DNA from 3 places in the Pseudomonas sp. XK-1 genome. Region 1 is predicted to be linked to each of the others. Evidence: predicted binding sites of a transcription regulator. Region 1 holds the regulator's gene; each other region holds the start of a gene.

Evidence for each region. The regulator sigma-54, encoded in region 1, starts transcription at its own class of promoters, with help from an activator protein. The targets are predictions, from matches to a motif close to ANTGGCATNNANNTTGCTNT.
Region 2: WMW70_RS09605 (CmpA/NrtA family ABC transporter substrate-binding protein) is a predicted target of sigma-54. The motif match lies at 1,754-1,773, and genes of this name have one in related genera.
Region 3: WMW70_RS01725 (sigma 54-interacting transcriptional regulator) is a predicted target of sigma-54. The motif match lies at 1,655-1,674, and genes of this name have one in related genera.

Annotation. Positions count from the first base shown of each region.
Region 1 is NZ_JBBPES010000001.1:751,639-754,913, reverse strand. Features, by position in the region: gene lptA (lipopolysaccharide transport periplasmic protein LptA) at 1-528, shown strand, start outside; gene lptB (LPS export ABC transporter ATP-binding protein) at 531-1,256, shown strand; gene WMW70_RS03315 (RNA polymerase factor sigma-54) at 1,390-2,904, shown strand; gene hpf (ribosome hibernation-promoting factor, HPF/YfiA family) at 3,098-3,275, shown strand, end outside.
Region 2 is NZ_JBBPES010000003.1:265,147-268,421, reverse strand. Features, by position in the region: gene WMW70_RS09610 (ANTAR domain-containing response regulator) at 1-433, opposite strand, end outside; gene WMW70_RS09605 (CmpA/NrtA family ABC transporter substrate-binding protein) at 435-1,631, opposite strand; gene acnB (bifunctional aconitate hydratase 2/2-methylisocitrate dehydratase) at 2,050-3,275, opposite strand, start outside.
Region 3 is NZ_JBBPES010000001.1:393,718-396,992, reverse strand. Features, by position in the region: gene ntrB (nitrate ABC transporter permease) at 1-71, opposite strand, end outside; gene WMW70_RS01730 (CmpA/NrtA family ABC transporter substrate-binding protein) at 71-1,438, opposite strand; gene WMW70_RS01725 (sigma 54-interacting transcriptional regulator) at 1,705-3,275, shown strand, end outside.

The DNA.
Region 1 (3,275 bases):
ACCCTCCCCCTTCTTTTCGGTCTCAGCGCCGCGCTCGGAAGCATCAGCGCCTGGGCCCTGCCATCGGATCGCGAACAACCGATCCGGATTCAGGCCGACAGCGCCGAACTTGACGACAAGCAAGGTGTGGCCGTGTACCGCGGCACCGTGGTTATCACCCAGGGCACGCTGAAGATCACGGGCGACACCGTGACCATCACCCAGACCCCGGCGGGCGATATCGACGTGTTTACCGCCGTCGGCAAGCCGGCTTATTACGAGCAGCTGCCGGCCACCGACAAGCAGATCGTCAAGGCCTACGGCCTGACCATCCAGTACTTCGCCGCCAACGAGCGCATCGTGCTGATCGACCAGGCCAAGGTGATCCAGGAAGGCAACACCTTCGAAGGCGAGAAGATCGTCTATGACACCCAGCGCCAGATCGTCAACGCCGGCCGTGCTACAGGCAGCAATGTCAGCGTGCCGCGACCGCGCATCGACATGGTGATCCAGCCCAAGAACAAACCAGCCGACCAGCAGGCGCAGTAACCATGGCCACATTGAAAGCCCAGCACCTGGCCAAGAGCTACAAAGGCCGCCAAGTCGTGCGCGACGTCAGCCTGAGCATCGACAGCGGGCAGATCGTCGGCCTGCTTGGCCCCAATGGCGCGGGCAAGACCACCTGCTTCTACATGATCGTTGGCCTGGTCCAGGCCGACCAGGGTCGCATCCTGATCGACGACCTCGATGTCAGCCACCAACCGATGCACGGCCGCGCCCGTGCCGGCATCGGCTACCTGCCGCAGGAAGCCTCGATCTTCCGCAAGCTCAGCGTGGCCGACAACATCATGGCCATTCTGGAAACCCGCAAGGACCTGGACCGCAGCGAGCGGCGCAAGGAGCTGGAAAGCCTGCTGCAGGAATTCCATATCAGCCATATTCGTGACAACCTCGGCATGAGCCTGTCCGGCGGCGAACGCCGGCGCGTAGAAATTGCCCGCGCCCTGGCGACCTCGCCCAAGTTCATCCTGCTCGACGAACCCTTTGCCGGGGTTGACCCGATCTCGGTCGGCGATATCAAACAGATCATCTACCACCTCAAGGCCAAGGGCATTGGCGTGCTGATCACCGATCACAACGTGCGCGAGACCCTGGACATCTGCGAAACCGCCTACATTGTCAGTGACGGCCAACTGATCGCCGAAGGCGACTCCGCCGCCATCCTGGCCAACCAGACGGTCAAAGAGGTGTACCTGGGGCATGAGTTCCGCCTGTAACAGGGGCTTTTCTCACGCAAACAAGCACCACCCCTAGGCAAACCCCTTAGAGTCAGGCATATAATTTGCTTCCTTGTGGCGCTTCCGCGCCCTGTAGTGGATTGCGCACAGACGCCGGTAAATAAGGTCTGCAATGAAACCATCGCTAGTCCTGAAGATGGGCCAGCAGCTGACGATGACACCGCAGCTGCAACAGGCCATTCGCCTACTCCAACTGTCGACCCTGGATCTGCAACAAGAGATCCAGGAGGCACTGGAATCCAATCCGATGCTCGAACGCCAGGAAGACGGCGAAGATTTCGACAACTCGGACCCCATGGCCGATGGCGCAGAAAGCGCCACTTCCAGCGAACAGCAAGAGTCCAGCTTCCAGGAGCCCAACTACCAGGAAACCACGCAGACCGTGGACAACCTGGAAGAAGGCGACTGGGGCGAGCGCATTCCCAATGAACTGCCGGTCGACACCGCCTGGGAAGACATCTACCAGACCAGCGCCAGCAGCCTGCCGAGCAGCAGCAACGACGATGACGAGTGGGACTTCACCACCCGCACGTCCAGCGGCGAGAGCCTGCAGAGCCATATGCTCTGGCAACTCAACCTTTCGCCCATGTCCGATAAGGATCGCCTGATCGCGGTCACCCTGATCGACTGCATCAACGAGCAGGGCTATCTGGAAGAAACCCTGGAAGAAGTGGTTGAAGCCTTCGACCCGGAACTGGATATCGAACTGGACGAAGTCGAGGCCGTGCTGCACCGCATCCAGCAGTTCGAGCCCGCTGGCATTGCCGCGCGCAACCTCGGCGAATGCCTGCTCCTGCAACTGCGCCAGCTGCCCGCCAAAACCCCCTGGCTGAGCGAGGCCCAGCGCCTGGCCAACGACTACCTCGACCTGCTCGGCAGCCGCGACTACAGCCAGCTGATGCGCCGCATGAAGCTCAAGGAAGACGAGCTGCGCCAGGTTATCGAGCTGATCCAGAGCCTCAACCCGCGCCCCGGCTCGCAGATCGAATCGAGCGAGCCGGAATACGTGGTGCCCGACGTGATCGTACGCAAGCACAACGAGCGCTGGCTGGTGGAGCTGAACCAGGAAGCCATGCCGCGCCTGCGGGTCAACGCGCAGTACGCCGGTTTTGTGAAGCGCGCCGACTCCAGCGCCGACAACACCTTTATGCGCAACCAGCTGCAGGAAGCGCGCTGGTTTATCAAGAGCCTGCAAAGCCGCAACGAAACCCTAATGAAGGTCGCCACGCAGATCGTCGAACACCAGCGCGGCTTCCTCGACTACGGTGACGAGGCGATGAAACCTCTCGTATTGCACGATATCGCCGAGGCGGTGGGCATGCACGAGTCAACCATCTCGCGGGTCACCACGCAGAAATTCATGCACACCCCGCGTGGCATTTACGAACTGAAATACTTCTTCTCCAGCCACGTCAGCACCTCCGAGGGCGGCGAATGCTCGTCCACCGCGATCCGCGCCATCATCAAAAAACTGGTCGCCGCGGAAAATGCAAAAAAGCCGTTGAGTGACAGCAAGATCGCTGGTTTACTGGAAGCACAGGGCATTCAAGTAGCCCGCCGTACAGTCGCAAAGTACCGTGAATCCCTCGGGATAGCGCCATCCAGCGAGCGCAAGCGATTGATCTAGGCGGTACAAGAAGGAAGACGGTTCACACTGCACGCAACAACACCCGGCCTCGCCTTTTCGCGCAAGCAACTTCGCTGCCAATGCGCGGGCGGCGACAGTGCCAGACTCGTTCTGCCAGGGTCTTCCACGCCACAGTGTTCCGGCGGCAGGCCTATTGCCTGCCTCTTACACACGGCAACAAGGAGAATGCGGTATGCAAGTCAACATCAGTGGACACCAGCTGGATGTGACCGACGCCATGCGCGCCTACATCGAGGAAAAACTCGGTCGATTGGAGCGCCACTTCGACAAAATCACCAATGTGCAAGTCATCATGGAGGTCGAGAAGCTCAAGCAGAAAATCGAAGCGACCCTGCACATTGCCGGCGGCG
Region 2 (3,275 bases), on a different contig from region 1:
GTTCGATGCGCTTGCGTTCAGCCAGCTGGGCATCGCGGGCCTGCAACTGGGCGCGCAGGGCCTGGTCACTCTCGAAGCGGGCCATGGCCACGTCGAGGATCGGCTGCAGACGCTGGGCGTGGATGCCCTCGACTATATAGGCGCTGACCCCGCTCTGGATGGCCTGACGCATCACGCCCGGGTCATGTTCGTCGGTGAACATGACGATGGGCCGCGGCTGGTCGCGGCTGACCAGCACCACCTGCTCCATTACATCGCGGCTGGGGGATTCGGTGTCGATCAGGATCACATCGGGGCGTACCGCTTCGACCCGCTCCGGCAGGTCGATGGTCAGGCCAGACTCGTCGATCACCTCGAAGCCGGCCTCGATCAGGGCGCTTTTCAGCCGGCCGACCTTTTTCGGTGTGTCGTTGATCAGCAGGATACGCAGCATCTCAGAGGCTCTCTTCTAGGGCAGCCGCAGCGCTTTCGGCCAGGGCATTGAGGGCAAAACTGCGGGCATAACCGGCCGGGTCGCTGCCGTCCCAGGTCTTGCCATCGAGCAGCCGGCTGCTACGCATTTCATCCGGTACCTGGATATCCAGGGCTGCGGCGGCCTCGCGGTAAAGCTCAAGCTGCTGCACCTGACGGGCCAGCGCGAGGTAATCGGGGTCGTCGCGCAGCAGGCCCCAGCGGCGGAACTGGGTCATAAACCAGATGGCGTCCGACAGGTAGGGCATGTTAACCCGGCCATCGGCATGGAAGCGCAGCGGGTGCGGGTCCAGCCAGGCATGGCCGAGGCCGTCCTGGTACTGGCCGAGAAAGCGCGGCTGGATCGCCGAAAGCGGTGCATCGACATAGTCGCTGCCGCTGAGCAGCTGGGCGGTGCTGCGCTTGTTTTCCTCGTTCTCGTCGATAAAGCGGCTGGCTTCCAGGACGGCCATGATCAGGGCGCGGGCGGTGTTGGGGTGCTCGTCGACAAAACTGCGGGTGCAGCCCAGGACTTTTTCCGGGTGGTCCGGCCAGATCGACTGGCTGGTGGCTAGGGTGCAGCCCATCTGCTCGTCCACCGCCTGGGCACTCCAGGGTTCGCCGACGCAGAAACCGTCGATGCGCCGGGCCTTGAGGTGGGCGAGCATCTGCGGCGGCGGCACCACCACGCTGTCGACATCGGCAAGTGGATGAATGCCTTGGCTCGCCAGCCAGTAATAGAGCCACATGGCATGGGTACCTGTGGGGAAGGTCTGGGCGAAGGTCAGTTTTGCACCGCCCTGGTGCGCGCGGGTCGCCAGTGCGTCGCCGCTGCACACGCCGGCCGCCTGCAGGGCCGGCGACAGGTTGATGCTCTGACCATTGTGGTTCAGCCCCATCAGGATCGCCATGTCGGTGGCAGGTGCGCCGCCGAGCCCCAGCTGTACGCCGTAGATCATGCCGTAGAGGCTGTGCGCTGCGTCCAGTTCGCCGCTCAGCAACTTGTCGCGCAAGGTGGCCCAGGAGGCCTGGCGCTGCAGGTTGAGGGTCAGGCCGTGCTTCTCGGCAAAGCCCTGGGTGGCGGCGACGATCACCGATGCCGCGTCGGTCAGGGCCATAAAGCCGATATTCAGTACACGCTTTTCCGGTACTTCATTGCGGCTGATGTCGTGCTCGCTCATGGTGCTTTTCCTTGGTCCACGCAAAAAGGTGCCGTGCCAATGGCTGATCTGCTCAGCGATTGGGACGACACCATTGTCTATCAAGTCGTTTCCGCCGTTGGAAAGGCTTGGCTGACTATGACAAAGCAAGGCATATGCCATTTGCCTGAATGGTGCCGATAAGCCTGCAAAGAAAAGGCTATGTCGCCGTACTGTGTAGTGTTCAGGCGTCAGCGCTTAAGTGTGAGGGGCCTGATTTTGTAGGGTGCGCTGTGCGCACCAGGGCCGGCTGCAGATTCTTGGTGCGCACGGCGCACCCTACCCATTGCAGCCACGGCAAGCTGCACCTAATCGCTACATAGGCAAAATAGCCAAGAAAGAAAAAGCCCCGCACAAGGCGGGGCTTCTCTTTACCGGTGTAGCGCGATGCGTTGTTTCGTTAGGCTTGAACGACCGGAATCTGGGCGTTCGCAGCAGCTTCACGGAACTCGGCGATTTGATCGAAGCTCAGGTAGCGGTAAACGTCCGCTGCCATGGTGTCGATTTCCTTCGCGTAGACCATGTATTCCTCAACGGTCGGCAGGCGACCGAGGATCGAGGCAACAGCGGCCAGCTCGGCCGAAGCCAGGTAGACGTTTGCACCATCGCCCAGACGGTTGGGGAAGTTACGGGTAGAGGTCGAAACCACGGTGGAGTTCGCTTCAACGCGTGCCTGGTTACCCATGCACAGCGAGCAGCCCGGCATTTCCATGCGCGCGCCGGCTTTGCCGTAGATGCCGTAGTAGCCTTCTTCGGTCAGCTGATGCTGGTCCATCTTGGTCGGCGGCGACAGCCACAGACGAGTCGGCAGGGTGCCTTCGACTTTTTCCAGCAACTTACCGGCTGCGCGGAAGTGACCGATGTTGGTCATGCACGAACCGATAAACACTTCGTCGATCTTCTCGCCCTGAACGCTGGACAGCAGACGAGCGTCGTCCGGGTCGTTCGGTGCGCAGAGAACCGGCTCGTTGATGTCGGCCAGGTCGATTTCGATGATTTCGGCGTACTCGGCGTCCTTGTCGGCTTCCATCAGTTTCGGATCGGCCAGCCAGGCTTCCATCGCTTGGGCGCGACGTTCCATGGTGCGCGCATCGCCGTAGCCTTCGCTGATCATCCAGCGCAGCAGGGTGATGTTCGAACGCAGGTATTCGGCGATGGCCTTTTCCGGCAGCTTGATGGTGCAACCTGCAGCGGAACGCTCGGCGGAGGCGTCGGACAGCTCGAAAGCCTGTTCAACGGTCAGCTCGTCCAGACCTTCGATCTCGAGGATGCGGCCGGAGAAGATGTTCTTCTTGCCTTTCTTCTCGACGGTCAGCAGGCCTTTCTGGATGGCCACGTAAGGGATGGCATGGACCAGGTCACGCAGGGTGATGCCCGGTTGCAGTTTGCCCTTGAAGCGCACCAGTACCGACTCCGGCATGTCCAGCGGCATTACGCCAGTGGCAGCGGCGAAGGCGACCAGGCCGGAACCGGCCGGGAAGGAGATGCCGATCGGGAAGCGGGTGTGCGAGTCACCACCGGTACCGACGGTGTCCGGCAGCAGCATGCGGTTCAGCCAGCTGTGGATGATGCCGTCGCCAGGACGCAGGGACACGCCGCCACGGGTGCGGATAAAATCCGGCAGGG
Region 3 (3,275 bases), 360 kb from region 1:
CAAAGGCCAAGCGAGATGACCAACAGCAGCACGGACAGAATCGCTGCGCGCATAGAGATGGCTGCCGTCATCATGACCTCCGCAGCGGGAAGCTGGAGAGATAACCTTCCGGATCAGCCGGGTTGAACGGTTTACCCATTACGCTGAAGGACTTGTAGGGGTCAGCCGGCACCGGCATGCCCATTTCGGCCATCACCTTGCCGGCATCCGCGACCCGGTAAACCTGCTCGGCGATACCGCGGTAATCCAGATCACCCTGAACGTAGCCCCAGCGTTTCATCTGGGTCAGGATCCACACAGCCATGGACTGCCAGGGGAAGGGGTCGAAGTCGATCCGCTTGGGGTCCTCCAGCACATTGCCCAAGCCGTCGGCATAGCGCCCGCTCAATACCTGCTGCACCACAGCCACAGGCTGGTTGAGGTAGTTCTTGGTGGAAATGGCTTCGGCCACAGCCTTGCGATTTTCCGCCTGCGAGGAATACTGGGTGGCATCGATCAGGGCATGCAGCAGGGCGCTATAAGTGTTGGGGTTCTCGCTGGCAAAGCGCTGGCTGCAGGCAAATGCACAGCAGGGATGACCGGCCCAAAGGTCTTTGGTTAACAGGTGAATAAAGCCGACCTTCTCCCACACCGCACGCTGGTTGAACGGGTCTGGCGAAAGGAAGCCATCAAGGTTGCCGGCGCGCAGGTTGGCGACCATTTCAGGCGGCGGCACCACTCGAATCTGCACATCGCGATCTGGGTCCAGGCCATGCTCGGCCAGGTAGTAACGCAGCAGGAAATCGTGCATCGAATACTCGAACGGCACCCCGAAGCGCATACCCTTCCAGAGCTTGGGATCACGTTTATCCTGATGCTCCATGGCCAGCACAATGGCTTGACCGTTGACGTTCTCCAGCGCCGGCATGATGAACGGCACCTTGCTGGAGCCCAGCCCCATGCTGATCGCCAGCGGCATCGGCGAGAGCATGTGCGAAGCGTCATATTCACCGGCCAGGGACTTGTCACGGGCCACGGCCCAACCCGCCGTTTTTACTGTCTCGACTTCGAGCCCGTACTTGGCATAAAAGCCCATGGGGTCGGCCATGATGATCGGCGTGGCACAGGTAATGGGGACGAAACCGATCTTCAGCTGCTTTTTTTCCAGCGGCCCGAGGCTGTCTTTGACCGCGGCCTTGACTGCATCCATAGGAATCAGACTGCCGAGAATGGCGGCTGCCACGCCGCCACCGACCATGCCCATAAAGCTGCGCCGCGACAGTTCGTTATGACCGAACACCCCCCTTACGATGGCGCTCTCTATGGCACGATCAAGCATGGCTTCACTGTTGTCGGGCAAGGCGCTGGCACTCGGCGCACAGCGCTGGCAAGCGCAACCACCACCATGGGTTAGTTCGCTGCCGGGGTTGAATGGGTCATCCAGGCTGTTGACGCTCATCGTGATTCCTCCTGCTGTCGCATGCCCCCAAACGGGGCATCGAGATACTGAAATCCACATGCCGTAATTGGCTGTCGCGGATCACAATTGCAGGAGCCATACCAACCCAAAAACCATAACTAACTAACTGATTAATATGGTTTTCTATAAAAAAATATGAGTACGAAAAGTCGTAAATAACGAGATTCCGCATTTCTTTATTACGAATATTCGTTTATTGGCATGGGCCTTGATAGACCTCGTAGACCCTTGTTCTGGACACACTTATGCCCGATGCCCGCACCAGTGCTGCCCTGTTCTTCCAGCAGATGCACATCCCCTGCTTGATCATCGCGCCCGCCAGTGATCGGATTCTGCATGCCAATGCCGCCGCTTGCCGCCTGCTGGGCTGGTCGGACCAAGCCCTGCCGGCTCAGCGCGCCAGCCGCTTGTGGGCCCATGACCTGGGCGGCCTGGTCACGTTTACCGAAGAGGTGCAAGTGCGCGGGCATGCCTGGCGCGATGAACTCGGCGTGCAGAACTGCAACGCACAACGCCTAGAAGTAGAGATCAGCGGCAGCAGCCTGGAAAGCAATGACGAAGCCCTACTGGGCCTGCTGATCCAGGAACGCAGGCAACTCGACGGCCTGCGCGGATTGGCAGAGGCCGAGCGCTATCAACGCCGCGGGCTGCTGGAATGGAGAGGTGTTGAGCGCATCTTTCACCAGTTTGAACGGCAAAATCAGCTGATACTAGGTGCCGCGGGCGAGGGCATCTACGGGGTTAATCGAAAGGGTGAAACCACCTTCGTCAACCCAGCGGCCGAACGCATTCTGGGCTGGCATGCCGAAGACCTGATAGGTCACAGCATTCATGATCTCATCCACCATCATCACCCCGACGGCAGTAGCTACGACGGTCACACCTGCCCCATCTACGCAGCATTCAATGACGGCGAAGTGCACCAGGTGGCCGACGAGGTGTTCTGGAGCAAGGACGGCAAGCCCATCCCCGTGGAGTACACCAGCACGCCCCTGCGTGACGATGGCGAACTGGTGGGCGCGGTGGTGGTGTTCCGCGACATCAGCGAACGACTGGAGAGCGAACGCCGTCTGCGTCAGGCCCTCAGCGAAGTGCAACAACTGCAGCAGCGCCTGGAGCTTGAGAACGCCTATCTGCAGGAGGAAATTCGCGGCGACTACGCCCAACACAATCTGGTCGGCCGCAGCGCGGCCATGCAACAAGTGATTCGACAAATCGAACTGGTGGCACCAACCGGGGCCAACGTATTGATCAGCGGCGAATCGGGCACCGGCAAAGAGCTGATTGCGCGAGCCATCCACGACAATAGTGGGCGCAGAAGCCGACCGCTAATCCGGGTCAACTGTGCCGCAGTGCCGCGCGACCTATTTGAGAGCGAGTTCTTCGGTCATATTCGCGGTGCCTTCACCGGAGCGATAAATGATCGCGTCGGACGCTTCGAGCTGGCCGATGGCGGCACCCTGTTCCTCGATGAGGTCGGCGAAATCCCTCTGGAGTTGCAAAGCAAGTTGCTCCGAGTGCTGCAGGAGCAACAGCTGGAAAGGGTAGGCGACACGCGTACACGCCAAGTGGATGTCAGGGTAATCGCCGCGACCAACCGCGACCTGCGCCACGAAGTACGGGACGGACGCTTCCGCGAGGACCTTTACTTTCGCCTGAACGTATTCCCTATCGAGTCGGCACCACTGCGTCAGCGCCTGGAAGACATCCCGGCACTTGCTCAGCACTTTCTAAGCCGTGTTTGCCGGCAACTGAACCGCCCTCAGCCCAGCCTGCGTCTTGCGGACATTCAGCGCCTGCAGGCGTATTCCTGGCC